DNA from 2 places in the Allocoprococcus similis genome. Region 2 is predicted to be linked to the other one. Evidence: a T-box and tRNA genes for the amino acid it is inferred to sense, from the RefSeq annotation. Region 2 holds a T-box; the other holds one or more tRNA genes.
The links. A T-box is a leader RNA that pairs with one kind of tRNA and senses whether it is charged. The one in region 2 lies ahead of proS (proline--tRNA ligase), so its partner is inferred to be a tRNA-Pro.
Positions count from the first base shown of each region.

Region 1: it encodes a tRNA-Pro, which carries the amino acid that the T-box ahead of proS (proline--tRNA ligase) is inferred to sense. The anticodon was not compared.

Region 1 is NZ_BAAHSG010000051.1:774-10,521, forward strand. Features, by position in the region: gene ACYQ5K_RS16130 (hypothetical protein) at 1-115, shown strand, start outside; gene ymfI (elongation factor P 5-aminopentanone reductase) at 119-853, opposite strand; gene ACYQ5K_RS16140 (HD domain-containing protein) at 1,011-1,547, shown strand; gene ACYQ5K_RS16145 (asparaginase) at 1,577-2,578, shown strand; gene ACYQ5K_RS16150 (GTP pyrophosphokinase) at 2,656-3,369, opposite strand; gene ACYQ5K_RS16155 (YitT family protein) at 3,473-4,315, opposite strand; gene eno (phosphopyruvate hydratase) at 4,534-5,841, shown strand; gene ACYQ5K_RS16165 (GNAT family N-acetyltransferase) at 5,995-6,438, shown strand; tRNA gene ACYQ5K_RS16170 (tRNA-Gln) at 6,576-6,646, shown strand; tRNA gene ACYQ5K_RS16175 (tRNA-Pro) at 6,701-6,774, shown strand; tRNA gene ACYQ5K_RS16180 (tRNA-Gln) at 6,839-6,909, shown strand; tRNA gene ACYQ5K_RS16185 (tRNA-Pro) at 6,972-7,045, shown strand; gene ACYQ5K_RS16190 (M3 family oligoendopeptidase) at 7,238-8,935, shown strand; gene ACYQ5K_RS16195 (carbohydrate kinase family protein) at 9,265-9,748, shown strand, end outside.
Region 2 is NZ_BAAHSG010000016.1:155,082-176,515, reverse strand. Features, by position in the region: gene ACYQ5K_RS08555 (glycoside hydrolase family 13 protein) at 25-2,067, opposite strand; gene ftsH (ATP-dependent zinc metalloprotease FtsH) at 2,078-3,895, opposite strand; gene hpt (hypoxanthine phosphoribosyltransferase) at 3,915-4,436, opposite strand; gene tilS (tRNA lysidine(34) synthetase TilS) at 4,381-5,829, opposite strand; gene ACYQ5K_RS08535 (SpoIIE family protein phosphatase) at 5,849-7,267, opposite strand; gene ACYQ5K_RS08530 (FtsB family cell division protein) at 7,340-7,663, opposite strand; gene yabQ (spore cortex biosynthesis protein YabQ) at 7,748-8,092, opposite strand; gene yabP (sporulation protein YabP) at 8,103-8,393, opposite strand; gene ACYQ5K_RS08515 (RNA-binding S4 domain-containing protein) at 8,515-8,754, opposite strand; gene ACYQ5K_RS08510 (HU family DNA-binding protein) at 8,833-9,108, opposite strand; gene ACYQ5K_RS08505 (CotS family spore coat protein) at 9,281-10,276, opposite strand; gene ACYQ5K_RS08500 (CCA tRNA nucleotidyltransferase) at 10,354-11,682, opposite strand; gene proS (proline--tRNA ligase) at 11,695-13,140, opposite strand; T-box leader at 13,231-13,432, opposite strand; gene ACYQ5K_RS08490 (RluA family pseudouridine synthase) at 13,551-14,243, shown strand; gene ACYQ5K_RS08485 (hypothetical protein) at 14,262-14,597, shown strand; gene ACYQ5K_RS08480 (HAD family hydrolase) at 14,557-15,228, opposite strand; gene ACYQ5K_RS08475 (hypothetical protein) at 15,228-15,389, opposite strand; gene ACYQ5K_RS08470 (hypothetical protein) at 15,614-16,174, shown strand; gene ACYQ5K_RS08465 (deoxyribonuclease IV) at 16,375-17,235, opposite strand; gene ACYQ5K_RS08460 (aminopeptidase P family N-terminal domain-containing protein) at 17,205-18,995, opposite strand; gene ACYQ5K_RS08455 (DUF3783 domain-containing protein) at 19,234-19,611, opposite strand; gene ACYQ5K_RS08450 (YitT family protein) at 19,624-20,508, opposite strand; gene ACYQ5K_RS08445 (4Fe-4S dicluster domain-containing protein) at 20,727-21,434, shown strand, end outside.

The DNA of each region.
Region 1 (9,748 bases), on a different contig from region 2:
TGAGCTGAATGAGAAATATACGGAGCAGACAAAGCTTCTGGAAAACCGGGAATCCGAAAGATACCCGGCATCCAGTATTACACTTTATGCGAAGTGGGACAAGATCTGGGAGTAGGAGTTAGATATATCCTCCGTCCATGCCCAATATCTGCCCGGTAAGATAGGCAGGGGCATTTGCAAGCTGCCATGCGAGAAGCGCAACTTCTTCCGGTGTCCCGAAACGTCCGGCAGGGATTTCTTCTGCGAGTGCAGCTTTTTCTTCCGCATCCAGAAGATCGTTCATTACGGTATCAATGACACCACAGGCGATCGCATTGACCTGGATATTGCTTGGAGCAAGTTCCTTTGCAAGTGCGCGGGTAAGACCGTTCAGACCGGATTTGGCGGCAGAATAAGCGACTTCACAGGAAGCACCGACAGTTCCCCACATCGAAGAAATATTGATGATACGACCGGCTTTCTGATGGATCATGTAAGGAAGTGCTGCGCGGCAGCAGTAAAATGCGGAAGAAAGATTTGTGGAAATCATTCGGTTCCATTCTTCAACGCTCATATCCGTCAGAAGTCCCATCCATGCGATTCCGGCATTGTTGATGAGTACGTCAAGACCGGAGCCGGACATTTCAATCTGGTCAAAGATACGTCTGACTTCGGATGGAACACCTACATCTCCTGGAAGGATTTCGCAGGAACCGGAGGTTTCCTTTGTGATAAAATCAGCAGTATCCTGCAACTCACTGATGGATTTGCGGCAGTTTAAAAATACATGCCATCCTTCTTTTGCAAAGTGGATAGCGCAGGCTTTTCCGATTCCACGGGAAGCGCCGGTGACAAGAATCTGTTTTCTGTTCATTTATAAAAACTCCTTTTTGCTATTTATAAGTATTACTTTACAGTTGTTTTTTTCTACATAATCAGACAATATTATACACTGATTTTCTTGTGATTTAAAGACGCTGGTGTTATGATAAGTATTGAAAAAATGTCATACAGATGCGAGGAGGAAAAACATGGTACAGGAAGCCATTGATTTTGCCACCAAAGTACATGAAGGTCAGTATCGGAAGGGGACCGACAGACCGTATATTGTACATCCGATGGAAGTAGGAAAGATAGTATCCACGATGACACAGGATGAGGAGATCATCAGTGCAGCGATTCTGCATGATACGATCGAGGACTGTGAGGGTGTGGATGCAAATGTGTTGAAAGCGATGTTTTCAGCAAGAGTTGCAGGAATCGTATCACAGGAAAGCGAAGATAAATCCAAGACCTGGATGGAAAGAAAAAGTGCAACCATAGAAAGGCTTAAGACAGCACCAATTGAGGTTCAGATGATCGGACTTGCGGACAAGCTGTCGAATATGCGGGATATTGATCGGGATTATCCTGTATGTGGAGAGGAATTGTGGAACAGATTCCGGATGAAAGACAAAGCAACGATCGGATGGTATTATAAAGGTGTCAGAGAAGCATTACGGGAAGCATTTGCAGAGACGGAAGCATTTGCAGAATACTGTAGTCTGATTGACAAAAATTTTGGATAATAATGAGGTAGAAGAGAGGACAATCAGAGATGAAGAAGATTTTGATGTTAGGTACAGGTGGGACGATCGCATCCCGTCAGACAAAGGATGGACTGGCACCGGGACTGACACCGGAGGATATTTTATCTTATATTCCGGCTGTAAAAAATGTATGTGAGGTTCAGACAAAGCAGGTGTGTAATCTTGACAGCACGAATGTAACACCGGAACACTGGAAAATGATGGTAAAAGCAGTGGAAGACAATTATGCATATTATGATGGGTTTGTAATCTGCCACGGTACGGATACGCTTGCATATACAGCGGCGGCACTTTCTTATATGATACAGAATTCAGCCAAGCCGATTGTTATTACAGGAGCGCAGAAGCCGATCAATATGGACGTGACAGATGCGAAGACAAATCTGCTGGACAGCTTTATTTATGCGGCGGATGATGATTCCCAGGGTGTCAACCTTGTATTTGACGGAAAGGTAATTGTCGGAACACGTGCAAAGAAAGAGCATGCAAAGAGTTATAATGCATTTTCGAGTATCAATTTTCCGTATCTTGCAGTTATTCAGGATGGTATCCTGGTCCGGTATATTCCGGAGATCCCGTGCCGCCATGCAGTTAAGTTTTATTATGATATGAAGGACAGTGTATATGTACTAAAGCTGATTCCGGGAATGAAGCCGGATATTCTGTCCTATCTGTTTGAACACTATGACTGCCTGGTAATTGAAAGCTTTGGCGTAGGTGGTATTCCGCAGACGCTTGTTCAGGAATTCTATCAGGAGATGGAAAAATGGTCAGGTAAGGGCAAATTTGTCGTAATGACAACACAGGTTGCCAATGAGGGAAGTAATATGACGGTCTATGAAGTCGGGAAAAAAGTTAAGCAGGATTTCAATATGATCGAAGCCTATGATATGACGCTGGAAGCAGTGATCACAAAGCTGATGTGGCTGATGGGAAGAGAAGAACAGGATATGCAGAAAGCATTCTACACGCAGATCAATCACGATATTCTTTTTACAAAGAGAGGATAAAGCAGGTGCAAATAAAAGAGGAAGGGTTCCGGATGAATGGAACACCTTCCTCTTTTTGAATATTTAATTTTATCCGGTTAGATTTTTTCAAAGTCGCCGATCATGTCTTTGATCTCTTCCATGTGGCAGTCCGTCTCGCTTACAGTTTGTGCACATTTCAAAAGTTCAGCTTCGATAGCCTCGATGTCTTTGTCAGCACCGATTGTTTTTTTGTAACGAAGCTGATGATCTACACTTGCCCAAAAATCCATTCCGATCGTGCGGATCTGGATTTCGGCGCGCATTGGAGCTTTCCCTTCTGTAAAGAAAACGGGGATCTCAACGATCATATGATAGCTTCGATAACCGTTTGACTTTGGTGTTTTTATGTAGTCTTTGATTTTAAGAACGGTAATGTCATCCTGTGAAGTGATCAGGTTGGCAATTGCATAAATGTCACTGATAAACGGGCAGATCACCCGGATTCCGGCGACATCGTCCAAATTCCTGACAATACTTTCTTCTGTAAATGGCAAGTCACGTCTGCGCAGCTTTTCATAGATGCTGGCAGGACTTTTTACACGGGATTTGATAGATGAGATTGGATTGCGTTTGTTTACTGCTGAAAACTCATCATCAAGGACTTCAAGCTTTGTCTGGATCTCGCGGATCGCACAGCGATACTTCATCATCAGAACATCAAAGTTCTTATTATTATTGATAAAATCAGCCGGACTAATCGCATTTAACCACTGTGATTCCAGCGCAGTCGGATGCTCAGAAGCCGGAATCAGATTAAGTTGTGTCTCCATATGATTACTCCTTTTTATTCTGGTTGCTTATATTATTATAGCATATCTGAGGGAAGGTGCATAGCATACAGAGTGCAGAAATTGTCTTAAAAATAACAATCTTTTAAATGCTATGGAATCCTTTTCCGATGATCTCGCTGGTGTTGGAAATCAGAATAAAGGAAGAAGGATCATTTGCCTTGATAAAGTTACGGAGTTTGATTGCCTGCTGACGGTTCAGCGCTGTGAAAATAATGTATTTCTGTTCACCGGTAAAGGCTCCGTGTGCTTCACAGATTGTGGCGCCTCGACCGAGTGAGTGGACGATATAATCACAGATCGGTTCCGGGTTACTGCAGACAACGTTGAAATATTTGGAGAGGTTCAGACTTTCGATAAAGCTGTCTACAAGGAAGGAACGGATGATCAGTCCGAAACAGGAATAAAGTCCTGTTTTTACGTCGAAGATAAAGAAACCTGCAACGGTGATCGCAACGTCGGAGCAAACCAGTGCACGTCCGATGTCAACACTTGTAAATTTCTTCAGGATCATGGCAATAATATCTGTACCGCCACTGGAAGATCCGATATTGAAGAGGATTGCAGAACCGAGTGCCGGGAGTGCAATCGCAAACATTACCTCAAGCATAGGCTGATTGGTAAATGGCTGGTTCATTGGAAAGATTCGTTCAAATAAAGAAAGCGCAACAGAAAGCAGGACGCTGCAGTAGGCTGTCTTTGCAACGAATTTTTTGCCGAGAATCAATGCGCCAAGAATCAGAAGTGACATGTTGGCAACGAATGAAAAGTCGGCAGCAGAAATAAGTCCGGTTTTGGCAATCAGTACGGCAAGACCGGTGATTCCGCCAAATGTGAAGTTGTTTGGAAACTTAAAAAAATAAGTCCCTACTGCGATCAGCAGAGTTGCTCCGCTCATTGCAATAAAATTTTTGATTTTTTCTCTCATTTTATATTCCCCGATTGATTCATAAAGTTTTAGAAAACAGATGAAATACTGAAAAAATATCACCCGATTTCCGTTGGTATTGTAACGCCGAAAATGTATGAAGTCAACCGTTTTAGAGCATTTTCGCAATGTATACGATGATACGAAAATACGGGGATTTTCGTGCATGATTCAGCGCCCGAAAGGACATACTAAAAGGCAAAAAAGGAGGATGGATTATGGAACAATATATACCGGTTACAGATATTATTGCGCGGGAAATTCTGGACTCGCGCGGAAACCCGACTGTAGAAGTAGAGGTGCTTGCAGGGAGTCATTTTACAGGAAGGGCGATGGTTCCTTCCGGGGCATCGACAGGAAAATATGAAGCGATCGAGTTAAGAGACGGGCAGCACCGTTATCAGGGACTTGGAGTCAGACATGCGGTAGAGCATGTAAATGACCGGATCATCCGGGAAATCCTGGGTATGAATGTACTGGAGCAGGCAAAGATCGATCAGATGCTTCTGGAACTTGACGGGACGGATAATAAGATCAACCTTGGCGCCAACGCAATCCTGGGTGTGTCACTTGCTGTGGCGAGGGCAGCGGCAAATGCACTTGAAATCCCGCTGTATCAGTATCTTGGAGGGGTAAATGCAAAACAGATGCCGGTGCCGATGATGAATATTTTAAATGGGGGAAGACATGCAGATAATTCCATTGACATTCAGGAGTTTATGATCATGCCTGTCGGGGCAGTGTGTTTTGAAGAGGGACTTCAGATGTGTGCTGAGATTTATAAAATGCTTCGCTCGATCCTGGATCAGTACGATTATCCGACAGCTGTCGGAGATGAGGGAGGATTCGCACCAAATCTTCCGGATACAAAAGAAGCACTCCGGATGATCATGCGTGCAATTGAAAAGGCCGGGTATAAGCCGAAAGAGCAGATTGTGATTGCACTGGATGCAGCGGCAAGTGAACTGTATGATAAAGAGAGAAAAGAGTATATATTCGAAGGAGAAGCCCGGATGCATGGACACCGGGTAGCCAGATCTACAGAAGAGATGATTGATTATTATGAAGAGCTGGCGGGAGAATTTCCGATTCTTTCCATTGAGGATCCTCTGGATGAGGAAGACTGGGGAGGCTGGGAGCTTCTGACAACAAGGCTGGGACTGGATATGCAGCTTGTAGGAGATGATTTGTTTGTTACCAATGTAAAACGGCTAAACGCCGGAATTTTAAAAGAGATCGCGAATGCAATTCTGATCAAAGTCAATCAGATCGGGACACTGACAGAAGCGGTAGATGCGATTCAGATGGCGCAAAGAGCCGGTTATCAGGCAATCGTATCACACCGTTCCGGAGAGACGGAAGATCCGTTTATTGCAGATCTGGCGGTGGGATTCAATACGGGACAGATCAAAACCGGTGCACCGTGCAGATCTGAGAGGGTGGCGAAATATAATCAGCTTCTACGGATTGAGGAGAGGCTGGGGAATATTGCCAGATATGAGAACCCATTTGTACGATTTTCATAAGATTTCCGGAAAATTCCGCCTCCGGGCAGGAGGTATTGAAAATGAAAGCAGTGCATGATATCATGCAGAGTATAAGAATGGGAAAAGAGATCACTTTCTAAGCGAACAGGGAGTGACCTCTTTTCGTGAGGATAATAAAAGGAGAACCAGAAAATGATAAGAAAGATAAAAGCGGAAGATAAAGAATTTTACATAAAAATGGCACATGATTTTTACCGGATGCCAGCAGTGGATCATCCGGTTCCGGATTCATATCTGGAAAAAACATTTGAAGAGTGTATGAAGAGCGATACCTATGCAGAGCTTTTTATCCTGGAATGGGAAGGTGAGATCGCAGGATATGGACTGATCGCCAAGACCTTTTCACAGGAGGCGGGCGGAATGGTATACTGGCTGGAGGAATTGTATATATTGGAAGAGTATCGCTCCAAAGGACTTGGAAGAGAGTATTTCGGATATATGGAAGAACACAAAGAAGAAGGAGTTACAAGATTCCGTCTGGAGGTCGAGAAGGAAAATGAAAGAGCCTGGAAGCTGTACAAAAGGCAGGGATATGACTGGCTGGAATATGATCAGATGATAAAAGAGTTCCATTAGAAAAATGTCAGAAAAAAGTAGAAAAAGTACACAAAATGACTTTCTTTAAAAAAATGTAAAAAAGTGCTTGCATTTCCGTAAAGATTTGCTATAATAAATTTGTTCGCTGTTGAGAACCAGAGCGGACATGCAGATGATGCGGATTGGTGTAATGGCAGCACAGCAGACTCTGACTCTGTTAGTAGAGGTTCGAGTCCTCTATCCGTAGTTCCTTAATTGAATAAGGACTTAACCGGACAGATAAGATGTCCGGTACGGTTATCGGAGTGTGGCTCAGTTTGGTAGAGCGCTACGTTCGGGACGTAGAGGTCGCAGGTTCAAATCCTGTCACTCCGATTTGGTTTTCTAAAATTTATAATATTTTGTTCATTCTGGTGGACAGATATTAACAGATGATTGATGCGGATTGGTGTAATGGCAGCACAGCAGACTCTGACTCTGTTAGTAGAGGTTCGAGTCCTCTATCCGTAGTTTTTAATTGAATAAGAATTTAAGTTGGATATTCCGTTTGGAATATCCAATATATTTATTATCGGAGTGTGGCTCAGTTTGGTAGAGCGCTACGTTCGGGACGTAGAGGCCGCAGGTTCAAATCCTGTCACTCCGATTTTTGTATGTCTGAAGATAAGAATCTCTTTTGATACAGATGTGGATTGAAGAATCCGGCTGTGTCAGAAGAGATTTTTTATTCTTTCGTAACATTGTACGAAAAGGTGATGGAATCACAGGATGAGTTGTGATAAAATCGGGATAGAACTGCTTTTGGGGAAAAGAATATGATTCTGACGGGCAGAGGAAAATGATTGGAAAGAAGGAAAAGATGATGGAAAAATTTTCAGAGATGAAATATGTACGTCCAGATGGGGAAGCGTATATTCAGACCATCCGGAAAGAAACAAAGAACTTTAACGAGGCTGCAGATTTTGAAGGTGCGCATCAGGCGTTTGTCACAATCCTGAATGCAAACAGCCACTTTAATACGACACGCGTCATGGCAAGTATCCGCAACAGCCAGGATACCAATGATGAATTCTATCGAAAAGAGATGGAATATATTTTCGAGATCGAGCCACAGATTGATGTAGAAATGAAAAAATTCTATGAAAGTTATCTGAAGTCTTCTTACAGAACAGAGCTTGAAAAAGAGTTCGGAGAAGTTTATTCCAGACAGGCAGAGAACAAAGTCCGGCTTACCGATCCGTGTAATGCCGATCTGCAGATCCAGGAGAACAAACTGGTTCAGAAGTATTTCCAGGTTGCAGCGGCACCGGTTACAGATTTTCACGGAGAACAGCTTGGATTCTATGGTCTGTTAAAGATGATGGAGGATACCGACAGAAGCATCCGTAAAGAAGCTTTTGAAAAGTGGGCAGAGCTGTATAAATCGATTTCGGATGAACTGGATTCCCTTTATACGGAGCTGATCGGAATCCGTCAGCAGATGGCAAAGAACCTTGGATTTAATGGATATGCCGAGATGATGTATCAGAAGATGGAAAGATTTGAATATACGCCGGAGGATGTAGCAATATTCCGTAAGCAGATCCGGGAGCATATCGTACCGCTTTGTCAGAAACTTTATGAGGAACAGAAAGAAAGACTTGGCATAGAAGAATTAAAATATTATGACGAAAGTCTTACCTATCCGGATGGAAATGCAGTTCCGGAGGGAACGGAAGAAGAACTTCTGGAAAAGGCGAGAACCATGTATCATGAACTTTCCAAAGAGACAGGAGAATTCTTTGATTTTATGATGGAATACCGTCTGTTTGATCTGGAAGGAAGACAGGGAAAACAGCAGGGTGGCTACTGCGACTTTATGGAAGAATATAAGGCACCGTTCATTTTTGCAAACTTTAATGGAACCAATGCAGATGTCAATGTCCTTACCCACGAAGCAGGACATGCCTTTGAAGCATACACAGCGTCACGCAATATTCCGGTATTATCGCAGACATTCAGTACCGCAGAGATCAGCGAGATCCATTCGATGGCAATGGAATATTTCACATTGCCATGGATGCATCTGTTCTTTGGCGAAAATGCAGAGAAACAGAAAAAAGCATATTTGTGGGATTCCCTGGAAGCAATGCCGTACATGGCATGTGTAGACGAATTCCAGCATCGTGTGTACGCTGAAAATCTGACAGACGCAATGGAAAGAAGAAAAGTATGGCACGAACTGGAAGAAATCTATCTTCCATGGAGAGATTATGACGGTAATGAATTCATGGAACAGGGTGGCTTCTGGATGCAGAAACAGCATCTCTTCATGTGCCCGTTCTACTATATTGATTACGCCGTATCCCGTGTAGGAGCACTTGAATACTACGGCAAAATGCAGGAAGACCTGGAAAGTGCATGGAAAGATTACTACGCTCTCTGCCGCCAGGGCGGAAGCAAAGGCTACCACGAACTCCTGAAAATCGGAAATCTAAGCGATCCGTTTAAAGAGGGAACTATCTACAACGTTCTGAAAAAACTGAACCTGCTCTAGGTGTAAGTGAAATGTAAAAAATGTGATATCGATTACACATTCTTCTTGCAAGTGTCGGGGGAACAAGGTATAATTTGCTTATAAGATTATGAGATCGAAAGCTATTACCGATAACCTCGAAGGACGAATTACACAAAAGAACCCGTTTAAATTCATTTTTTGTGCAATGGAGATGAAACTCAAAAATCGTGGAAGCCTCTGCTGAACACGATTTTCGCCCTAAGAGGTTCATCGGAATGGTTTGCACAACTGAATTTAAACGGGTTCTTTTGTGTAATTCGTCTCACAATGTATATCTTTAGATTCAAGAAGATTATAAGGAGAGGAATATGGAAAAGATCTATGACGTAACTGCATTAGGCGAACTGCTGATTGATTTTACAGAAAATGGAACGAGCGCACAGGGGAATCCACTCCTGGAAGCCAATCCGGGAGGTGCACCGTGCAATGTACTTGCCATGCTTGAAAAGCTTGGAAAAAAGACCGCATTTATCGGAAAAGTTGGAAAAGATATGTTTGGTGAGCAGCTGAAGAGAGCGGTTGAAGAAGTTGGAATCGATACACGGAACCTGGTAATAGACGAAGAGGTACATACGACACTTGCATTTGTACATACCTATCCGGACGGTGACAGAGACTTTTCTTTTTACCGGAATCCGGGAGCAGATATGATGCTGAAAAAAGAAGAAGTGGATGAAGAGCTGATCCGTTCGGCAAAGATTTTTCACTTTGGAACACTTTCCTCTACCCATGAAGGCGTAAGAGAAGCAACAAGATATGCAATCGACGTGGCAAAAGAAGCAGGATGTATCG
Region 2 (21,434 bases):
ATGTCTTAAACTGCCTTCATCATTCTACCACTTCTTATTCTTCAACACGATTGCTGATTTCTTACCCATCATCAGTGATATATTTCCATCTTTCACAATATACTCTTCAAACTCACCAATATATCCATCTTCATAAGAATACATCACTCGCGCCATATTATGCCCTTCGGCAACTTCTGCCTGCCATACCGGAACTCTTACTTCCTTCAGATGATCTGAATTATTGATAATAACCACGATCTGCTCATTCCCCCAGAATCTTCCGTAAGCCAGAAGATCCGGCTCCGCTTTCAGCATCTTGATCGAACCCTTTCTGAGAGCCAGAGACTTTCTGTGGATCTGGATCATCTCACGGTAGAAATTGATCAGATCCCGTTTTTCTCTTCCCCACGGATAAGTTCTCCGGTTATCCGGATCCGTGAAACCACAAAGCCCTGCTTCATCTCCATAATAAAGGGTCGGTGCTCCCGGCCAGGTCATCTGCATGATGATCGCTTCCCGCATAACTGCAAGGCTTACCCCTTCTTCTGCCGCACGCGATCCAAGCTGTCCCACACGGCCAACCTTGTGGTTGGTACGCGTCAGGAAACGGGAATGGTCATGGTTTGACAACTGATTCATCGCCGTCTGAAGTGACGGTGTCATCATATTTGCCATATGATGCTTCATCGCATTCACAAAATTGTCTGCATTTCCGAGAAGATCACCGCGATATTCATCACTGTGCTTCTCCATCCCGGTCAGGAACCAGGTGACCGGCTCCATAAATGCATCGTAATTCATAACGCTGTCCCATTCATCGCCCTGCAGCCAGTCACTTGGATCTCCATAGTGCTCGGCAAGGATCAGTGCATGTGGATTTGCTTCTTTTACTGCCTTACGGAATTTCTTCCAGAATTCATGATTATACTCATTGCTTCTTCCAAGGTCTGCTGCAACATCCAGTCTCCATCCGTCTACATTATACGGCGGTGAAACCCATTTCTTTGCGATACCAAGAACATACTCTTCCAGCTCTTTTGAATCTTCATAATTCAGCTTTGGCAGCGTATCGTGTCCCCACCAGCCGTCATAGCTTCCATTGCCCGGCCATTCATTCTCCCCGGTGCGGTGGAATAGGAAATAATTCCGGTACGGACTCTTTGGTGACACAAAAGCACCTACTTCGTAACCATCGGCGCTCTCGTAGATCAGCTCTCTGTCCAACCATTTATTGAAAGAACCACAATGGTTGAATACGCCGTCAATAATGATTCGCATTCCCCTCTTATGGAGTTCTTCTACCAGCTTGATGAACAGCCGGTTACTTGCTTCCAGATTCTCTTTTCTGGTGGTTCTTGTCCGGTAACGGTCCGCATGGATATTGTTATTTTCTCCCGGAGCCAGGAGCCTTCCTTCATCGACTTTAATTTTACCGACATGCGGATCAATATAATCGTAATCCTGTGTGTCATATTTATGATTAGATGGTGATACAAATAGTGGATTACAATAGACAACTTCTACTCCAAGTCCATGCAGGTAATCCAGTTTATCAATGATCCCCTGGATATCTCCTCCGTAAAATTCCCGTACATCCATCGGCTGCGGATCCCGGTACCAGTCATCTACATGATGAACCTGCTCTCCAATATAAAAGTACTCTCCCGTCTGTACATCATTATCCGGGTCGCCGTTACAGAAGCGGTCTGTATAAATCTGATACATGACCGCTCCTTTTGCCCAATCCGGTGCCGTAAAGCCCGGCACGATTTTAAAATCATAATAATCCACAAGTTTGCTCTCTGCTCCCCACTTATTATAGTAGCAGATCTCATTTCCTGATCTGATCTTAAAATGATACCGGAATGGTTTATCTTCTAATTTGTATTTCACTTCATAAAAGTCAAACGCCTTATTTGAGATTACTTTGTTCATTGGAATGCATAGTTCGCGGTTTTCCAGATAGACTTCATCTACATCGTGAGCTGCTGTACGGAACCACAACTGAAGTTCATCTCCTGCCTCCGGTTCCGGCGGACTCACATACGCCTCTGTTCCATCACAAAACAATGCTTCTTTTTTCATAATCTAGCCTCTATTCTTCAAATAATGCTTCAAATTCTTCTCTTGTAATCTTCTCTTTTTCAAGAAGCAGATCTGCGCATTTATAAAGAACATCTTCGTGCTCTTTAATAATAGTCTTTGCACGGTCATAACATTCATCAATGATCCGCTTCACTTCACTGTCGATCGTTGTGGCAACCTGTTCACCATAACCTCTGGATGTATGACCAAAATCTCTTCCGATAAATACTTCATCATTATCATCCCCATAGCTTACAAGACCAAGTGCTTCCGACATACCGAACTTCGTTACCATGGATTTGGCGTATGCTGTTGCCTGCTTGATATCCTGGGATGCCCCGGTTGTAATATCATCAAAGATCAGCTCTTCTGCCACACGTCCACCGAGTGATACGGTAATATCCTGCAACATCTTTCCTTTAGTATTGAACATCTCATCCTTTTCAGGAAGCGGCATCGTATATCCGGCTGCCCCGACACCGGTAGGAATGATCGACACGCTGTACACCGGCCCTACATCCGGAAGTACATGGAATAAGATGGCATGTCCTGCTTCATGGAATGCAGTGATCTTCTTCTCTTTATCCGAGATCACACGGCTCTTCTTCTCTGCACCGATTCCGACTTTTACAAATGCTCTGCGGATATCATCCTGCTGCAGATACACTCTTCCATCCTTTGCTGCAAGGATCGCAGCCTCATTCAGAAGATTTTCCAGATCAGCTCCGGTAAATCCTGCCGTTGTTCTCGCAACCTGTTCCAGATCCACATCATCTCCGAGCGGTTTGCCCTTGGCATGAACCTGAAGGATTTCCAGACGTCCCTTCACATCCGGTCTGCCGACCATGACTTTACGGTCAAAACGTCCCGGTCTTAAGATCGCCGGATCAAGAATATCGACACGGTTGGTTGCTGCAAGCACGATGATTCCTTCGTTCGCGCCAAAACCATCCATCTCTACGAGGAGCTGGTTCAGCGTCTGCTCTCTCTCATCATGTCCGCCGCCCATACCGGTTCCACGACGTCTTGCCACGGCATCGATCTCATCGATAAAAATAATACAAGGTGCATTTTTCTTGGCATCCTCGAAAAGATCTCTTACACGGGATGCTCCGACACCGACAAACATCTCCACAAAATCAGAACCTGAAATGGTAAAGAACGGGACACCTGCTTCTCCCGCAATTGCTCTTGCAAGAAGTGTCTTACCTGTTCCCGGAGGTCCTTCAAGAAGGACACCTTTCGGGATTCTGGCTCCTACCTGCGTATATTTTCCAGGGCTCTTGAGGAAATCCACGATCTCTGCAAGCTCTTCCTTTTCTTCCTGCAGTCCGGCAACCTGTGCAAACGTCACATGGTTTTCTTCCTGCGTGCTCATCTTCGCTCTGCTCTTTCCGAAATTCATCGCTTTTGCATTTGATCCGCCCTGACGATTCATCATCATCACAACAAATACCATGATGCCTGCCATCAATATGATCGGAACCAGTGTTGTTGACATCCAGCTGTCCTGCGGGACATTGTCCACACTGTAGGAAATGTCATAAGATTCAAGCAGATCCTCTGCACTGTTCACATCGGATACATGAAGCTGTTCGATGTCATCATTCTTCAGCCGGATCTTCAGTGTCCCGGTCGGTGCGACTTTGTTCTGCTTGATCTCTACACTTTCTACCTTCTCTTTTTTCAGATCTTTCTGAAAATCCTGATACGTGTATGCTGTCTGCTGCACACCCGACTGGCTCATAAACCAGTACACACCTGCCAGCACTAGAACACAGAGCAGAATCGAAAGTCCACTGATTCCTCTTGTCTTATTATTATTCAAAACCTGCTCCTTCCACCTGTTACATCTCTACAATTCCGATGTACGGTAAGTTTCTATATTTTTGTGCATAGTCCAGACCGAATCCTACCACAAATTCGTCCGGAATATTAAATCCGACATAATCTACATGTACGTCGCGCACACGACGATCCGGTTTGTCAAGAAGTGTACAAAGCTTCATGCTCTTCGGTCCTCTCTTCCGAAGGATGTCAAGCAGATAATAAAGAGTACGTCCTGAATCTACGATATCCTCAACAACAATTACGTCTTTTCCTTCCAGAGACTCATCCAGATCTTTTGCGATCTTAACAATTCCACTGGACTGGGTTCCGTCACCATAGCTGCTGACACTCATAAAGTCCATTGTTACCGGCACCGTAATCCTTTTTGCCAGTTCACACATAAAAAACACTCCACCCTTTAAAACACAGATCAGATGAACCTGCTTTCCCGCATATTCTTCACTGATCTTTTTCCCAAGTTCTTCAATTCTGGCATTTACTTCTTCTTCCGGAATTAACATTTTCACTTTCTCGGCCATTTAAAGTACCTCCATTTATCGTAATTTCTAATATTTTTGTTGTCTGCTCTGTCACCTGGTATGCCTTGCTCTGCCGGCAGCCCACAATCCATAAAATCTCGTTTCCCTCTGCGATCAGAGGAATTCCGGCACGTTCTGCCGCTGGTATTTTTTTATTGATAAAATAGGATTTCAGCTTCTGCCTTCCTCCGCTTTCATCAATTACAATAAAATCGCCAGCCCTTCTGGTGCGTACAGCGACACTCTGTTTTATTATACCATAATCAAACCATTTCGTGTACGTTTTTTTCGGGATCTGGCATCTGCATTCTTCTTTTCCAAAAATACGGTAAGAAATTTCCCATTTCCCGTAAGTTATCTTTCCCGAAACCTGCTGCAGATCCAGAGTTTTCTCTTCTTCTGCCAATTCCGGACTCTTCTTTTTCCGCTTCAGTTCAATCCCTTCATAGGTTCTGCATGCGCAGACCTCATAAGGAAGATCCAGTCTTTTTCCTACCTGCTTTTCAAACAATCCCTCCAGTTTTTCTATATGAACCTGCTCCAGATCTTTTTCATGTCCTGCCACCAGTGCCAATGCTTTCCGGAGAATCATTTTCCGGATCAGCCGTTCCTGTCTGTGATATGCCTCTGCATGGATGCAGATCTTTTCTCCATTTCGGGCAGTACATATCTGATATGCACTTTCCGTCTGCCGTTCCATATAATCCCAGATCTCCCTGAGCTGATCCATAGACCGGTTCATATGCTCCACAGTTTTTTCATTGATATTTTCTTTAAAATACGGAATCACATGGTTACGGATGCGGTTTCGCATATATGCATCTTCCATATTTGTCGCATCAATGCAGTAAGGCATCTCCCGTCCCTTCAGATAATCCTCGATCTCTTTTCTCCCCACGCAAAGAAGCGGCCGTATATACATCCCGTTTACCGGATATATACCGCCGAGCCCCCGAAGTCCGCTGCCGCGGGCAAGATGCAGGAAAAATGTCTCTGCATTGTCATCCTGATGATGTGCCAGTGCGATTCTGGTTCCTCCCCATTCTTCCGCTGCCTGCTCAAATATTTTCCTTCGTGCAGTCCTTCCCGCCTCTTCTTCTGACATCCTGTATTCCACTGCCATTTTCGGAATATCCACCGATACACTTCTGCATGGGATTTCTTTTTTCTCACACAGTGTCTTTACAAATTCTTCATCAGCTTTTGCCTCTTCCCCACGGATCCCGTGATTCACGTGTACCGCAAGGATCTCAAATCCGATCTTTTTTCGCAGCTCTTCCAGTATCAGAAAAAGGCATACAGAATCTGCCCCTCCGGAAAGGCCAACAACAACTTTATCTCCTTTTTCAAGCATCTTCCACTGCCTGATATAGTTCTCTACTTTTTCTAACATGGTAAATTCCTCTCATCTTTTATCTACTGTAACACATCTTCCAGATTCCCGCTACAAGGACTGTCATATCATCTCCTGCTTTTCCGGCCGCCAGCTCCAGCACCTTATCCAGAATATAATTCGCCAGTTCCTCCGGATTCTCCAGCGGACTTCCCCCAATCATCAGATCCAGCAAATGCTCCTGCTCTCCTGCCGGAAGCGCATCCAGGATCCCGTCCGATACCATGACCACCACATCTCCGGATTCCAACTGTCTGGTTTCCTTTTCGCTTTGCTGTCTCTGGATCACACCCAGCGGAAGACTTTCCGAACGGATATGCTCCATCCCTTCTTTAGTTCGCAAAAATGTCTCTGCCGCTCCTGCTTTTACAAACTCACATTTTCCATTATAGAGATCAAAAATACTCATATCAACTGTAGAAAAGCGAACCTCTTCCCGTCCCATAACAAGAGCTGTATTGATCATGGAAAGTGCAGTTTCCACAGGAAATCCTGCTCCAAGAAGCTCTTCCAGCATTTCTACCAGCATCCCGCTTTCCTGTAGCGCCCTCTCACCAGATCCCATTCCGTCCGACAAAATTGCCGCCTCTTTTCCACCCGGAAGTGTCTTCATAAGAAAGCTGTCACCAGATATCTTTTGTCCGTTTTTTCCCATTTTTGCCACACCCTGCAGCACATAATATCCCGGTCCTTCCACACATACAATAGTTTCATACTCCTGTCCCAGAACCTGCCTCTCATTCTGAGCTGGGCACATCCTTCTCTTAGTACAGACTGATAAAAGCTCTGCCGCTTTTCTGGTTGGGATACAATTCCCCTTCTCACTTTTTACCGTTACATGAATCTCATATCTGCCATGCTCATCCACAAAAAAAACGGAACTCAGCATCCGGATCCCTGCCTTTTTGAAATGCTGTGCAACCTTTTTTGCAAGCGGCGGATCCGTAAAAATACTCGCATCCAGATCTCTCGTCACATGGCAGAGCATGTCCGCAAAAGAATCCAGCTGTGCCGCACATCCCTCACGGCTCTGTACCATCTTATTATTCCACACCAGAATCCTTTTTGCCTCCTGGAAAGTCTCCAGTGATTCTCGTAAAAACCGTGGTGCCTGAATGCACTCCCTCTGAAGATGCTGTTTCATCTCTTTATTCAGTTCTGCACCATATCCTTCAATCGTACACAAAAGATCATAAAAAAGCTGCCAGTGTTCTGCCTTCTTTCTCTCCAGACACTCTGATTTCCTGCTGCATCCTCTGCACACCTTTTCCGTAATCCGATCATACATTTCTGTCATTTCGTCGGGTGTAAAACACTGCTTTTTCGGCTCCATTTTCAGGAATCTGTCTGCCAGATGCCGAAGCGATACTGCCATCTTATCTGCCTGCGTTACATATGGACTTGTGATCACTTGCTCCTCTCTGTATTTAACCTCCATTTGCCACCACCCTCTAAATTTCTATGAACGAAAAAAGCTTCGGGATATTTTCTTCCCAAAGCTTTTCTTACGTTACTGCTGTGCGCGGAACAGAATCTCATTCTCCTTTACAAGTCCCAGCTTCTCTCTGGCAACTTCTTCGATGTATTCATCTGTTCCTACATATTTTTTCAGTTTATTAATTTCTTCTGAGCGTTCTTTTTCCGCATCGATCTGTGTCTGCAGTTCTTCTTCCTGCACCTTATATGCATCATTGCTCTTTTTGAGCGCCATCCCATGTACAATAACCATGCCGCATAATAATATAATAACTGCGGTAATCGCAACAATACTTCTTTTGTGCTTCTGAAGCCCGCTCCCCGGACGCTTTTTCCGGTTCTTCTTTAAGCTTCCCATCTAATCTATTCACCTTTCGCTATCAGTTGATCTTGTATAGCTTCTTACTACTAAACCCATTTATTCTTCTACAGTGTACCGTTTTTAACCAGATTTATCAACTCTTTTTACTTTTTTTTCACAAATTCGTGTAGAAATCTTCTTATAAGCTCTTACAAAGACAGCTGAAAGCAGCGCCATCCAGATTGCTCCGAGCGCAATCCCCAGTCCGATATACCACCGCAGAACACCATCACTCGTATGATAGATCTGCACAAAGGTATAAACAGAAATTCCTGCCCAGTAACAGGCATCCTCCAGATTGATCAGCCACAATCTGTGAGCAACCAGTCTGCGCAAAACCCTGATCCACAGATAGACTGCCACGATCAGGACACCGGTCAGGATTGCATAGCAGAAAACCCTGATCTCCGTTCCGATACCAGACATTTTTCTCCTCCTACCGAAACAGTTTTGACAACAGATTTTCTCCGGCTTTTGCTCCCGAATGGATATCCGAATAAGAAATATTGTCAATATTGCCTGCCAGGTCGACCTCCCCTTTTTCAAGATTCAGCCGGTTTACATGCATGTCCGTACCTTTTACCATCAGCATTCCCTGCTCTGTCTCAAGCAGAATCTCATTTAAATCAAAAGAAAGAACGTCCAGCACTCCCGTTACTGTACCTGTCTTCCGGTTATTGATAACCAGCCTGTGATTCTGAGGTTTTACCAGCTGTCTCTCTTCCATACAAATCCCAACCTTTCCTATACTGTCTTTCTAGTTATTGTATGAATAACATCCGGTAAATATGCCTCGGATCCGCTGTCGGAATGATCTCAAACCACATCTTTTCTGATGTTCCGGAGCATTAAAGATAACGGAATAAATCTGCCGCCTCTTCTTTTTTAGTCGTATCTCGCAGATCCAGAACCTCTGCCTTTACAGTCTTGGTTCCAAACTGGATCTCAATGATATCACCTTTTTTTACTTTCGTGGAAGCCTTCGCCACCGCCCCGTTGATCAGGACTCTTCCTGCATCACAGGCTTCATTTGCAACGGTGCGCCGTTTGATCAGGCGGGACACCTTTAAAAATTTATCAAGTCTCATTTTGATTTTCCCTTCCCGTAATACGAATAAAGCGCAGCCCTTTTCAGACTGCGCCATTTTTCAAAAATGTTTTACAAATTATGCATTAACAGCATCTTTTAAAGCTTTTCCTGCTTTGAATTTCGGAGCCTTGCAAGCTTCGATCTTCATAGTTTTTCCAGTCTGTGGATTTCTTCCTTCTCTTGCAGCTCTTTCGCTTACTTCGAAAGTTCCGAATCCTACTAACTGAACTTTTTCACCTTTTTTCATTTCTTCTGTAACAACATCAACAAATGCTTTTAATGCTTTTTCTGCATCTTTCTTTGAAATATCTGCCTGTTCTGCAACTGCAGCTACTAATTCTGTCTTGTTCATGACCTACGTCCTCCTGTAAAATATACTCCCGGAACACCCCGGCATTTTGTCTTTTTGCTAGGTTTATTCTGCGTATCCATGCGGTCTGACACGCCCCTTACCCTACATATGTTATATAGGTTTTTACCTTCTTTGTCAAGTCTAAACCCTTAAAATCTAAGAAAACTGAACGCTATATCTGAAACGCAAACAGATTCCGCAAAAACCGCTTTTTTTCTTCTGTCTGTGCGACAGAAAGTGAAAGTTTTTCGACATTTTTTGCAGGGATCCATGCCTTTCCTGAGTGGTAATAAGAATTGGTGATCTTCCAGAATTTTTCCGGATAAGCAAGACGGATTGCAAGGTAATCCCGTTCTTTTTTTCCAAGCTTATTCACCGAATCATACGCTCTCATCATCCGATATCCAAGCCGTTCATCATAATGATGCTTTTCCATACATTTGCGCAGGAAATAATACAGATCTTCCATCTGAACATCCCGGTGTGCATGTTCAAATCCCGTCACCGCCATGCCCTCCTGACAGACCAGAAGATTATGATAATTATAGTCTCCGTGGACCATATGATTTTCTGCCTCCGCTTCTTTAAAAACACTGTCCAGATCCATATTTTCCAGTATTTCCAGCACTCTGTCTGCCCAGAAATACATCTGGTCATATCCCTTTAAAAATGCAATCTCAAACGGGCTTTTCACACTTCTTCTGCAGACAAATTCCCGAACCTTTCTGAGTTCTCTGTTATGCCTTGCATACTCCTTGATCACCGGATTTTCTTCTCTTCCTGCAGATCCGTTTTCTTCCCCGGCCAGACGCATGCGCAGATGGATCCGGGCAAGATTTTCCGCACCGGCGATCAACTCATTTTCACGTCTGACATCACACTCACGTCCCTGAAACCATTTCTTTAAGATATAGCCTGTTCCGTCCTCGGCTTTACTGACATAAACATCCTCTTTATTAAGCAGAGGCGTATCCACGCACTCAAATCCATCCGCATTTAACTGCTCATATATTTTTGCAAGCGCGCAGATCCGACTCTCCTCCATGCGCGTCTCCTTCAAGAGGAGCAGCCCCTTATCTGTATCGCATAAAATAGCACCCCTTACTTTGTGGGTGCCGAATACTTCCATCTGATATTGTGTCAATACACTGATTCCATAATCTTTCATGGCTTCCCCCTGCCGCTTTGTTTTACCGGTCTTTCTAATGTATGCAGGGGGAGACTTAAGTCATGCATGATTTTTGATTATTCCAGCTCTTTTATTCTGGCAAGTAAATATTCCCGTGTATTTTTCTCCGGTTCCTCGATCACTTCCTGTAAAAGTGTCTGGAGTGTCTGACCAATTTTCGGTCCTTTTTCAATACCTGCCGCGATCAGATCCTGACCGTTTACCTTCAGTTCTTTTAAAGAAACACATTGCTTTTTCTTCAGAATCTCCTGGTAGCACTTCTCGATACCAGCCAGGTTTTCCAGCTTCTTATCACGCTGATAATCACTCTGCGCCAACGTATCAGCCATCCGTACCTTCATGTAATACGGGAACAGTTCCTCACTGATCCGGTTCATTGCACGGCGTACATGCTTCATCGTTGCAGGCATCCGGTCATCATGATACAGCACCAGCTTTGACACCTTACGCAGCGTATCATTATCGAATTTCAAACGATGCATGATCGACCTTGTGAGTTCTTCACTGACGTATGCATGCCCTTTAAAATGTGCCGTTCCGTCCGGATCGACCGTCTTTCGTGCCGGTTTCCCCGTATCGTGAAACAGCATTGTAAGACGCAGCACTTTATCTGCCGGAATGTTCATCAGCGCATGGATCGTATGCTCACCTACATTATAACAGTGATGCAAAGTTTCCTGTGTTGTTTCCATCATTGCATCGAATTCCGGGAGGATCACCTTTGTGATTCCAAGCTCATATGCATCCCGGATCTTTTCCGGATGATCGGAAACCAGAAGCTTTACAAGCTCTGTCTGGATACGTTCTGCACTGATATAGGAAAGATTTGGTGCAAGTTTTCTGATCGCCTGTCTGGTCTCTTCCTCGATCTCAAATCCAAGCTGTGCCGAAAAACGGATCGCCCTCAAAATCCGCAGGGCATCCTCCGAAAAACGTGCCTCAGCATTTCCCACACAGCGGATCACACCTTTTTTCAGATCCTCCATCCCATGAAACAGATCCACCAGTCCGTCCTGTTCATTGTACGCCATCGCATTGATCGTAAAATCCCTGCGCAGCAGATCCTCTGACAGGCTTCTGGTAAACTGCACTTTACTCGGATGCCGGTTGTCTTCGTATTTCCCGTCAATCCGGTATGTCGTCACTTCAAATCCTTCTCCATTTAAAAGCACCGTAATCGTTCCATGCTCGATTCCGGTGTCAAAAGTTCTGGCAAATAATGACTTTGTCTCTTCCGGTGCTGCCGATGTTGTGATATCCCAGTCACCCGGCACACGTCCGAGAAAAGAATCCCGGACGCAGCCGCCGACTGCATATGCCTCAAAGCCATGTTTTTGTAATGTAGTTATAATTCGATTCACCTTTTCAGGTAACTGAATTTTCATATACATTCGCTCCTAGTATGCTTTTCCAAAATAAACAACGTGTTTAGCCTGTTTGCCACAGAAAATACAGGTATCTCCATCTTTTACCTGATCCTCTTTGCAGATACAGCGAGTGGTTGCTCCACCTGTTGCTGCCTTGATCTCATCTTCACATTCTGCGCTTCCACACCATTTTGCTTTGATGAATCCACGTTTGGTGTTGAATTTTTCATTCATTTCATCCATGGTTTCAGCAAAATCAATGTGGCTGTCAAGGAATGCTTTTGCGCGGTCATACATATCCTTCTGGATTGTTTCAAGGATCTCGCCAAGTTTTGTCTCGATCTCATCTAAAGAAACAACGATCTTTTCTCTTGTATCACGACGCACAACAACAACCTGGTTCTGTTCGATATCTTTTGGTCCGATCTCGATACGTGTCGGGATACCAAGCATTTCCTGTTCGCTGAATTTCCATCCCGGGCTCTTCTCAGAATCATCAATCTTCACGCTGTAGCCAGCTTTTTTCAGCTTATCGGTCAGTTCATTTGCTTTTTCAAGAACGCCTTCCTTATGCTGTGCGATCGGAATGACTCTTGTCTGAACCGGTGCGATTCTCGGTGGAAGAACAAGTCCGCTGTCATCACCGTGAACCATGATCAGAGCTCCGATGATACGTGTAGAAAGTCCCCATGAAGTCTCATATACACTGTGAAGTTCATTGTTCTTATCCAGATATTTGATATCAAATGCATCCGGGAACGCATTTCCAAAGAAATGGCTGGTTGCAGACTGAAGTGCTTTTCCGTCATGCATCAGCGCTTCTACGGTGTAAGTATCCTGTGCACCGGCGAACTTCTCACTCTCTGTCTTCGGTCCTGATACGAACGGGATTGCAAGGGAATCACGAATCAGTTCCTGATAGACACGAAGCATGGTCAGTGTTCTCTGTTCTGCTTCTTCATAAGTTGCATGGATGGTGTGTCCTTCCTGCCATAAGAATTCTCTGGAACGGAGGAATGGTCTGGTTGTCTTCTCCCAGCGAAGTACAGAGCACCACTGATTCCATACCTTCGGAAGGTCACGGTAAGACTGTACGGTTCTTGCCCACAGGTCGCAGAACAGTGTCTCAGATGTCGGACGGATGCACATTGGTTCCTGAAGAGTTTCAAGACCACCCTTTGTTACCCATGCTACTTCCGGTGCGAATCCTTCAATATGATCGCTTTCCTTCTGAAGAAGGTTCTCCGGAATCAGCATTGGCAGGTATACATTTTCAACACCTGTCTCTTTAAATCTCTTATCGAGGTCTGCCTGGATCTTCTCCCAGATTGCATATCCGTTCGGAAGATAGTTCAGACATCCTTTTACACTTGAATAATCACAAAGCTTTGCTTCTCTTACAACGTCGGTATACCACTGTGCGAAATCTTCATCACGAGAGGTAATCGCCTGTACAAATTTCTTTTCCTTAGCCATTGATAAGTTCTCCTTCTCTTCATTTTTGATTTTATAAATAAGGTTATCATAACAGGGGAACACAAAAACCGCCGAATCTTCATGCCCCTGACAAGGGACCGAAAATTCGGCGGTACCACCCTAATTAATCGTATTACGATTCACTTCATTACCCGTTAACGCCAGGCATACGCCACACTTTTCATGCGGAACTCCAAGGTCGGTTCTATAATTTCCATGCAGCTTCCTCCCACCAGCCGGAAGCCTCTCTGTGCCACTTTCATCATATACTAGTCCTCTTCATCGTCAAATCTCTTCGATTTACTATAGAGTTTAATTGAGATTTTCGGATTTGTCAACCCAATTGACAAGCCCTTTCCGTTATGTTTTAATCAAAGAAACAAAATTTTCGCATATGGGGAGGAATTATTTTGCAAACACCTGAAATTCTATATGAAGACGACCAGATTCTGGTCTGCCACAAACCTGCCGGTGTTCCCGTGCAGACAAAAAAGATCGGTACACAGGACATGGAGAGCATTCTGAAAAATTATCTGTTCATCCATTCTTCACATCATGCCGAACATAAGCCACCTTATCTTGCCGTGATCCACAGACTGGATCAACCGGTTTCCGGCATCCTGGTTTTTGCCCGCACACCTGCGGCTGCGAAAAATCTGAACCAGCAGTTACAGAACGATCGATTTGAAAAATACTACCAGGCTGTAGTATGTGGATCCCTTCCGGACTCCGGCACTCTGACTGATTATCTGGTAAAGGACGGCCGCACCAACACCTCCCGCATCTGCAGTAAAAATACACCCGGTGCCAAAAAAGCTGTCCTTTCGTATGAAATACTGGAAACTTCCGAAGTAACTGGCTTATCCGTTGTTCAGATCCATCTCGGAACCGGACGCCATCACCAGATCCGTGTCCAGATGGCAGGTGCAGGCGCACCACTCTGGGGTGACAACAAATATAACCCGGAATTTGTAAATAAAAGAGGATATTTCCCGATTGCACTGCGGGCTTTCCGGCTTTCTTTCTGCCATCCGACCACCGGAAAACGCATGGAATTTGAAGTCCCATGTAACTGGGAACAGTTGGAAACAAAAGCAGATTAGAATGGAGAATACAAAAAAATGAACTTATTAGAAGAATTCAAAAAAAATCCCGGATTCGTCTACCGAATCGGGACTGATTACTATTATATAGGAAAATGGATCTGCAAGCCATGCACAGACGAAGCCGTTACAGACTGCCATGCCATGTATGAAATGTGCATCCAGGCAAAAGAACAGGCAAACACAGCCCTTTATTTTCAGAAGCTGCGTGCCTACAGTGAATTTGCCCTGGACATTCCATACAATCCGGCGAAAATCCTTCAGGACCAGACCGCTCTTGTCGAAGCACTTTCCGATGCTGATATCCAGTCTCTTACCGACCAGCTTCGACATTTTCACGATCAAGCAGCTTAATCACATCCAGAAGTGTAGGATACACATACCGGCATAATCCTCTCTCTTCTTCATCCGGCTGTGCAAGATCCGGGATCATCACCGGGATCATGCCCGCAGCCGAAGCCGAGCGGATTCCTGCCGGTGCATCTTCAAGCGCAATACTATGTATCGGCTCGGCTCCGATCGCCTCGCACGCTTTGAGGTAAATTTCCGGATCCGGCTTTGCATGTTTCACCGAATCACCAAAAACCCCGCCATCAAAATATTTCCACAACCCCACTTTCTCAAGAGATGCCTTTGCATGGATCTCTCTGGATGACGTCGCAAGTCCGACCTTGTATCCGTGTTCCTTCGCATAGATAAGCAGCTCTCCTGCCCCTTCTTTTACGCCTATCCCTTCTTCGTCACAGATACCGTAATACTTCTCCCGCGTCAGTTCATTGAACTTGTCCATCGGAAAATCTTCGCCATATACACTTTTAAAATACTGCTCTCTGCGGACCACATTAAATCCAAGCGTATGATAAATATGCTCCCCGATCCGTCCGTATCCGAGCTTCTCTCCTGCATAATTCCAGGATCTCTGCACAACACGTTCCGAATCAAGGAGCAGTCCGTCCATATCAAATACCAGTGCTTCTACCTTCATCAGAATTCAATTCCCTTTCCGAGGGCATCTTTTAAATACGTGGTCACGTCTTCCAGTTTTTCCAGAATCTCATCACGTTCTTCCCACTCTTCACCGGTCATATCTTTGCTGACCAGTGCCTGCTTGACATCTTTTAATTTTTTGATCAAATCTTCTGTCATAATAAATCCCCCTTTTCTTATCAATTACTGTTTTTCTATAAATTTATTTTACCGATATTGTCAGCAAATTACAACAGTTCATCCGAAAATGTAAACAAATCTTAACATTCACCGCTATAAAAAACTCTTAGCTAACTTCCATTTTTCTACTTCCATTATATAACAAATGTGCTATAATAATTCAGTATGTAAAAAAGTGTTATATTCATAAGGGGATTAAGAAATTGGATGACAACAAATTAGAAGCAAAACTGCTGAAGATTAAAGCGCTTGCCGAACGGGGAGAAGGTGGCGAGAAAGAGGCCGCCATCAAAATGTATCATAAGCTTCTGAAGAAGTATGATATTGATGAAAAAGCATTACAAAAAGACAAGCTCAGCAAGCACTGGTTTACATATGAGACAGATATCGAGGAAAATCTTCTGGTCCAGATTTTTTACATGGTGACCGGAGATCCCGAATATTTCCGCCGGACAAGCCGTACACGCGGAACCCAGTGCGGATGCATATGTACCGATTTTGAGAAAACTGAAATTCGTTTTTATTTTGAATTTTACAAAGATGCACTCAATCAGGAACTGGAAGCCTTTTTGATGGCTTTCAAATTAAAAAATCATCTGTTTCCGGATGAAAGTGCAAGATGCTTTGTTCCTGAGGAAGAGGAAGAGATATCAGAAATGCTGTTAAAAGCGCAGAAATTTGCAGAAGATATTGATAAGTCCAACCCGGTCCGCCGGATCGCATCTGCCGATCTTTCTGCTGATCCGGATGCACTGGAATCATAGGTATATACGCCGTTCTTTTGCGATACGCATTACAGCCAAAAAGAAGATATTCTTAAAACAGGAGGGTATGACTCATATTGAATCATACCCTCCTGTTTTGATTTCTCGAGCTGTATCTGTGATAAAACTTATCCTCTGTACAATCAATCTATAGCCTGCAGATACCGCCCTTAATAACTCTTTTCCATCTGTCTGACCGCTTATGCAAGATCCCGAAGCCTTGCGATTTCTTCTTTATGTCCCGCATCATCCAGTGGCGTTTCCAGATAAAACGGCAGATCTTTTAACTTCGGGTGACGCATGACATTTAAAAGTGCCTCCATCCCGATCTCTCCGCCGCCGATCACCGCATGCCGGTCTTTTCTTGAACCAAATGGCATCATACTGTCATTTAAATGAATCGCTCTCAAAAGCTCAAGTCCAAGTACTTTGTCAAACTCTTCCAGCACCCCGTCCAGATCATTTACAATATCATATCCTGCTGCAAACACATGACAGGTATCCAGACAGATTCCGATCCGCTCCGGATGGGATACCCCATCGCGGATTGCTTTCAGCTCTTCAAATCTCCAGCCAATCTCTGTCCCTTTTCCGCTCATTGTCTCAAGCAGAACCGTAATATTCTCTTTCCCGGTAATCGCCTGGTCAAGCCCCGCAATGATATTCTGAATCCCTGCTTCTGCGCCAATTCCGGTATGGCTTCCCGGATGAAACACCAGATTCTCGATCCCCAGTCTGTCCATCCGCGCCACATCCTCCCGAATCACCGTACAGGCAAATTCATACACCTCCGGCTTCGCACTCGCCAGATTCATCGTATAAGGTGCATGCGCCAGAATCGCTCCAAAACCGGCCTCTCTTCTGATCCTCTGAAACTCCTCCGCTTCCTTCACTGTCGGATCCTTATAATTCGATCCCCGCGGATTCCTGCTGAAAATCTGCATCGTATCCGCATGCATCTTCACCACGTTCTCTGCAGTCTTCACAATCCCTTTCGCAATCGACATATGTGTTCCTATTACCATATTTATTAGATCGCTCTCGTATACTTCTTCAGCCATTCTTTCTCTTCATCATTCAGATAAGGAGATACCTTGTCATATACAGTTGCATGATAAGTATTCAGACGTTCCTTATCTTCTGCATTCATGATATCCGGATTGATCGCATCCAGGTCAAACGGCACATAAGTAATCGGTTCAAAATACAGGAATTCTCCATACTCATTCTTCTCGCCTTCACAAACAAGCAGTTCATTTTCCAGACGCACACCGTGAGATCCTTCGATGTAGATTCCCGGTTCATCTGTAATGACCATACCTGGCTGAAATGCATCAGACTCACCTGCTCTGTAAGTATAACGGAAGCCTGCCGGTCCCTCGTGGATGTTCAGAAGATATCCAACCCCATGTCCTGTTCCGTGATTGAAGTCCAGTCCTCTGTCCCAGAACGGCTTTCTTGCCAGATAATCAAAGTTCATTCCGCAGCAACCCTTCTTGAAGATCGGACTTGCAAGGTTCAGGTTACTGATCGCAACCAGTGTAAAATGATCTTTCATGATCTGTGAAACTTCTCCAAATGCATACGTTCTGGTGATATCAGTAGATCCTTCGTAGAATCCTGCTCCTGTATCCGTCATCAGGAAAGTTCCCTCATGAAGCTCTACATTGGTCTCCGGTGAAGAAGAATAATGTACGATCGCACTGTGCTCTCCGAACGCGGAGATCGGTCCGAAGCTTGGACGGATAAATCCACCCATCTCGGCACGGAACTCGTCCAGTTTGTCAGAAGCACTCATCTCTGTGATCGTCTCTTTGCCAACATTTTCTTTCAGCCATTTCATAAATCTGACATGAGCTACGCTGTCCTTGATCTCAGCGATACGGATATTTTCAACCTCTGTCGGATTCTTTACACATTTGAATAAGATCGCCGGATTTCTCTCTTCCACTTTCTTCACATTCTCCGGAATGTTCTTGTAAAGTGCAAAGTTCAGTCTTCCCGGATCTACCATCAGGACTTCTTCTGCTGCAACCTTCTTGATGTCCTCATAAATATCATTGTATGGGTGCAGAATAACCCCGTCTGCTGCAAGATGTGCTTTGATCTCATCGCTTAATTTTTTCTCATTTACAAAAAGATCCACCTTGTCCATTCTGATCACTGCATAGGTCAGAACCAACGGAAAATATTCCACGTCATTCCCACGAATGTTCAGTGTCCAGCAGATGTCATCCAGTGTGGTAAGAACGTGTGCTGTCGCACCTGCTTCTTTCATTGCTGCACGTGTTCGTGCAAGCTTGCTCTCCACAGTCTCTCCTGTGTATTTCTGTTCCAGTTCAAATACCGGCTCTTCTGAAAGAATCGGACGGTCTTCCCATACTTCATCGATCAGATCATATGCATAAACGACCTTTCCGTTCTTCTCAGATGCGATCTTCTCGTATTCTTCTCCTTCTGTTACAGAAACAACACGTCCATCAAATCCAACATTTTCGCCTTCTGCCAGAGCTGTTTCCAAATATTCCCCAATCTTCGGAACGCCCGGCTGTCCCATCTTCATCAGTTCTACTGTTGTTCCCTCCAGCTGCTTTGCCGCCTGGATAAAGTATCTTCCGTCTGTCCACAGACGTGCTTCTGTCTTTGAAACCACTGCTGTTCCTGCAGATCCCGTAAATCCGGTAATATACTCTCTTGCTTTAAAATGCTCCCCCACATATTCGCTCTGATGAAAATCTGCAGTTGGAATAATATAAATATCTATTCCCTTTTCCTGCATTTTTTCACGCAATTTTTCAAGTCTTTCCGGTATTGTAGACATTTTAAAAAACCTCCTTTATTGTTTTCATTCTCTGACCATTATAACCCGTAAACTTTTGAAAAGCAACCTAAGAAAAGGAGCTGACTTCGGCAAAACCAACATGCCTGTTCCAGCTCCTTTTTACTGCCTGCATTTTCTGTCACAGACAGCTTTCATCACCTTTCGCAAACTTTCACGGACACTAGCTTACTAGAAAAATTTGTTCTGTCTATGGGAAAATGGTGTTTTTTCTGTGAAATTAAAGCTGATGCATCGCCGCATGCTCCTTTTCCAGCTCTTTAAAAAGTTCCGGCACAGTCCACTGACTGTTTGTATCTGTCAGAACCGCTTTATAATCAATGCCTTTCATACCTTTCTTTCGCATCATAAATAAAATCTGATCCAGATGGCTGCCTGTCACTCCGGCAAATACCATCATCTCATCTGCCAGCTCTTCACCCTCATAAATCCCGTCTGTCTCTGACGCTTCTTTCATTCCGGCAAGTACACCAACCGGCTGAAAATACTCTTCTTTTTTTATCAACCGCACCCGGATCCTGAGTGACATACAGATCATCTGCAGCTCCTGTGCACGCTTCTTATCTTTTATATTAAATAATAATACTGTTTCTCTCATGAATTTCCTCGATTACTCCGCTTTTCTCAAACGGTTCTTTTTATGTTTATTCCACTCCCCGATTACCTCACTGACAGTTGATACCGTAACGAATGCACTCTGATCTGTCTCATGGATAAATGCAAGAAGCTTTGCATATTCACTCTTTTCCAGAATTGTAACCACTTCTGTCTGTTCCTGATTATCCAGTCCTCCGGCTGCCGGATATAGAGTCGCCCCTCTGTGCAGCTCATGTACAACAAACTGCTGGATCTCCGGATATTTCTTTGACAGGATACACACCCTCTTACGGATACTGAAACCGTCAACAAAATTATCCAGAACAATCCCATAAAGATAGGTTCCCAGAAGGCTCACTACCAGTGTCTTTCTGTCGTAGACAAGGATAGACGTCGCAGCGGTCACAAATCCTGCGATCGTAAGACTCTTTCCGATTTCAAAATGCAAATATTTATTTAAAACCTTTGCAACAACATCAAGCCCACCAGAAGATGCATTGACATTAAACAAAATCGCCTGTCCGATGCTGATCACCAGAATATGGCACAGCATATTGATAAACATATCATCCGTGAGTGGCGGAACATCTGGTGTCACTGTTTCAAAAATACGCAGATAAACCGGGAGCATTAAAGAGGTAATGACCGTCTTACCCCCGAATTCTTTTCCGACAAACACAATTCCTATGATCAGAAGTGCTACATTTAAAATCATAGTCATCGTCGAAGCCTTCAGCGGAATAAAGTTTGCCAGAACCATGACAAGTCCCGAAATACTTCCCACAACAAAGGAATTCGGCATCATCAGATAATACACTGATGCCGATACAATAAACATTCCTACCGTGATCGTTGCATACTCTTTCAATATGTTTTTTGCTTTGTTCTTCTCTTTCAATTTTCTTTCCTCTCTTTCATACCGGTGCCTCTTATTTCCCCAAATATGCGGCACACTATATTTCCCAACATTGCACGTTCATCATAACATACTTCTCCACAAACTTCTACGCTATGTTTCTCATTAAAAACATGAAATCTTCTTTCCATTTATAGTAGTTTCAATTATAATAAAGGAAGAGTGAATTTTTTAACAATTTAGAGAAGAGAGGGTTAATTATGAATGCTGATGGAAACGTAATCAAAATCAAACATGACGTACTGTTCGAAATAGCAAAGCTTGCTTTTGCAGGTGAACTTGAAGAACAGCGTGATCACCTCCCGCTGAAGCTTATTCCGGGACCGACACCGCAGTTCCGCTGCTGTATCTACAAAGAGCGTGAGATCATCCGCCAGAGAATCCGCCTCGCAGAAGGCAAAGCTCCGGGACCGGAAGATGATGGCAATATCATCCAGGTTATTTCTTCTGCCTGCGAAGACTGTCCGATCTCCAGCTACACAGTAACAGAGAACTGTCAGAACTGTCTTGGAAAGGCATGTATCAATGCCTGTAAGTTTGGGGCAATTGAACCGGGACATTACCGTTCCCACATTGACGCATCCAAGTGTAAAGAATGTGGTCAGTGCGCCAAAGCCTGTCCGTACAATGCCATTGCACATTTAAAACGTCCGTGTAAATTCAGTTGTCCGGTTGATGCGATCACTTACGACGAGCATGGCATTTCCGTAATCGACAAAAACAAATGTATCCGCTGCGGTAAATGTATCCACAGCTGTCCATTTGGTGCAATTGCTTCCAAAACATTTATTGTTCCGGTAATCAATGCTTTAAGAGAAGGCAAACACATCTACGCAATGGCTGCTCCTGCCACAGAAGGTCAGTTTGGTGCTGACATTACCATGGAAAGCTGGCGCAAAGCAATGAAA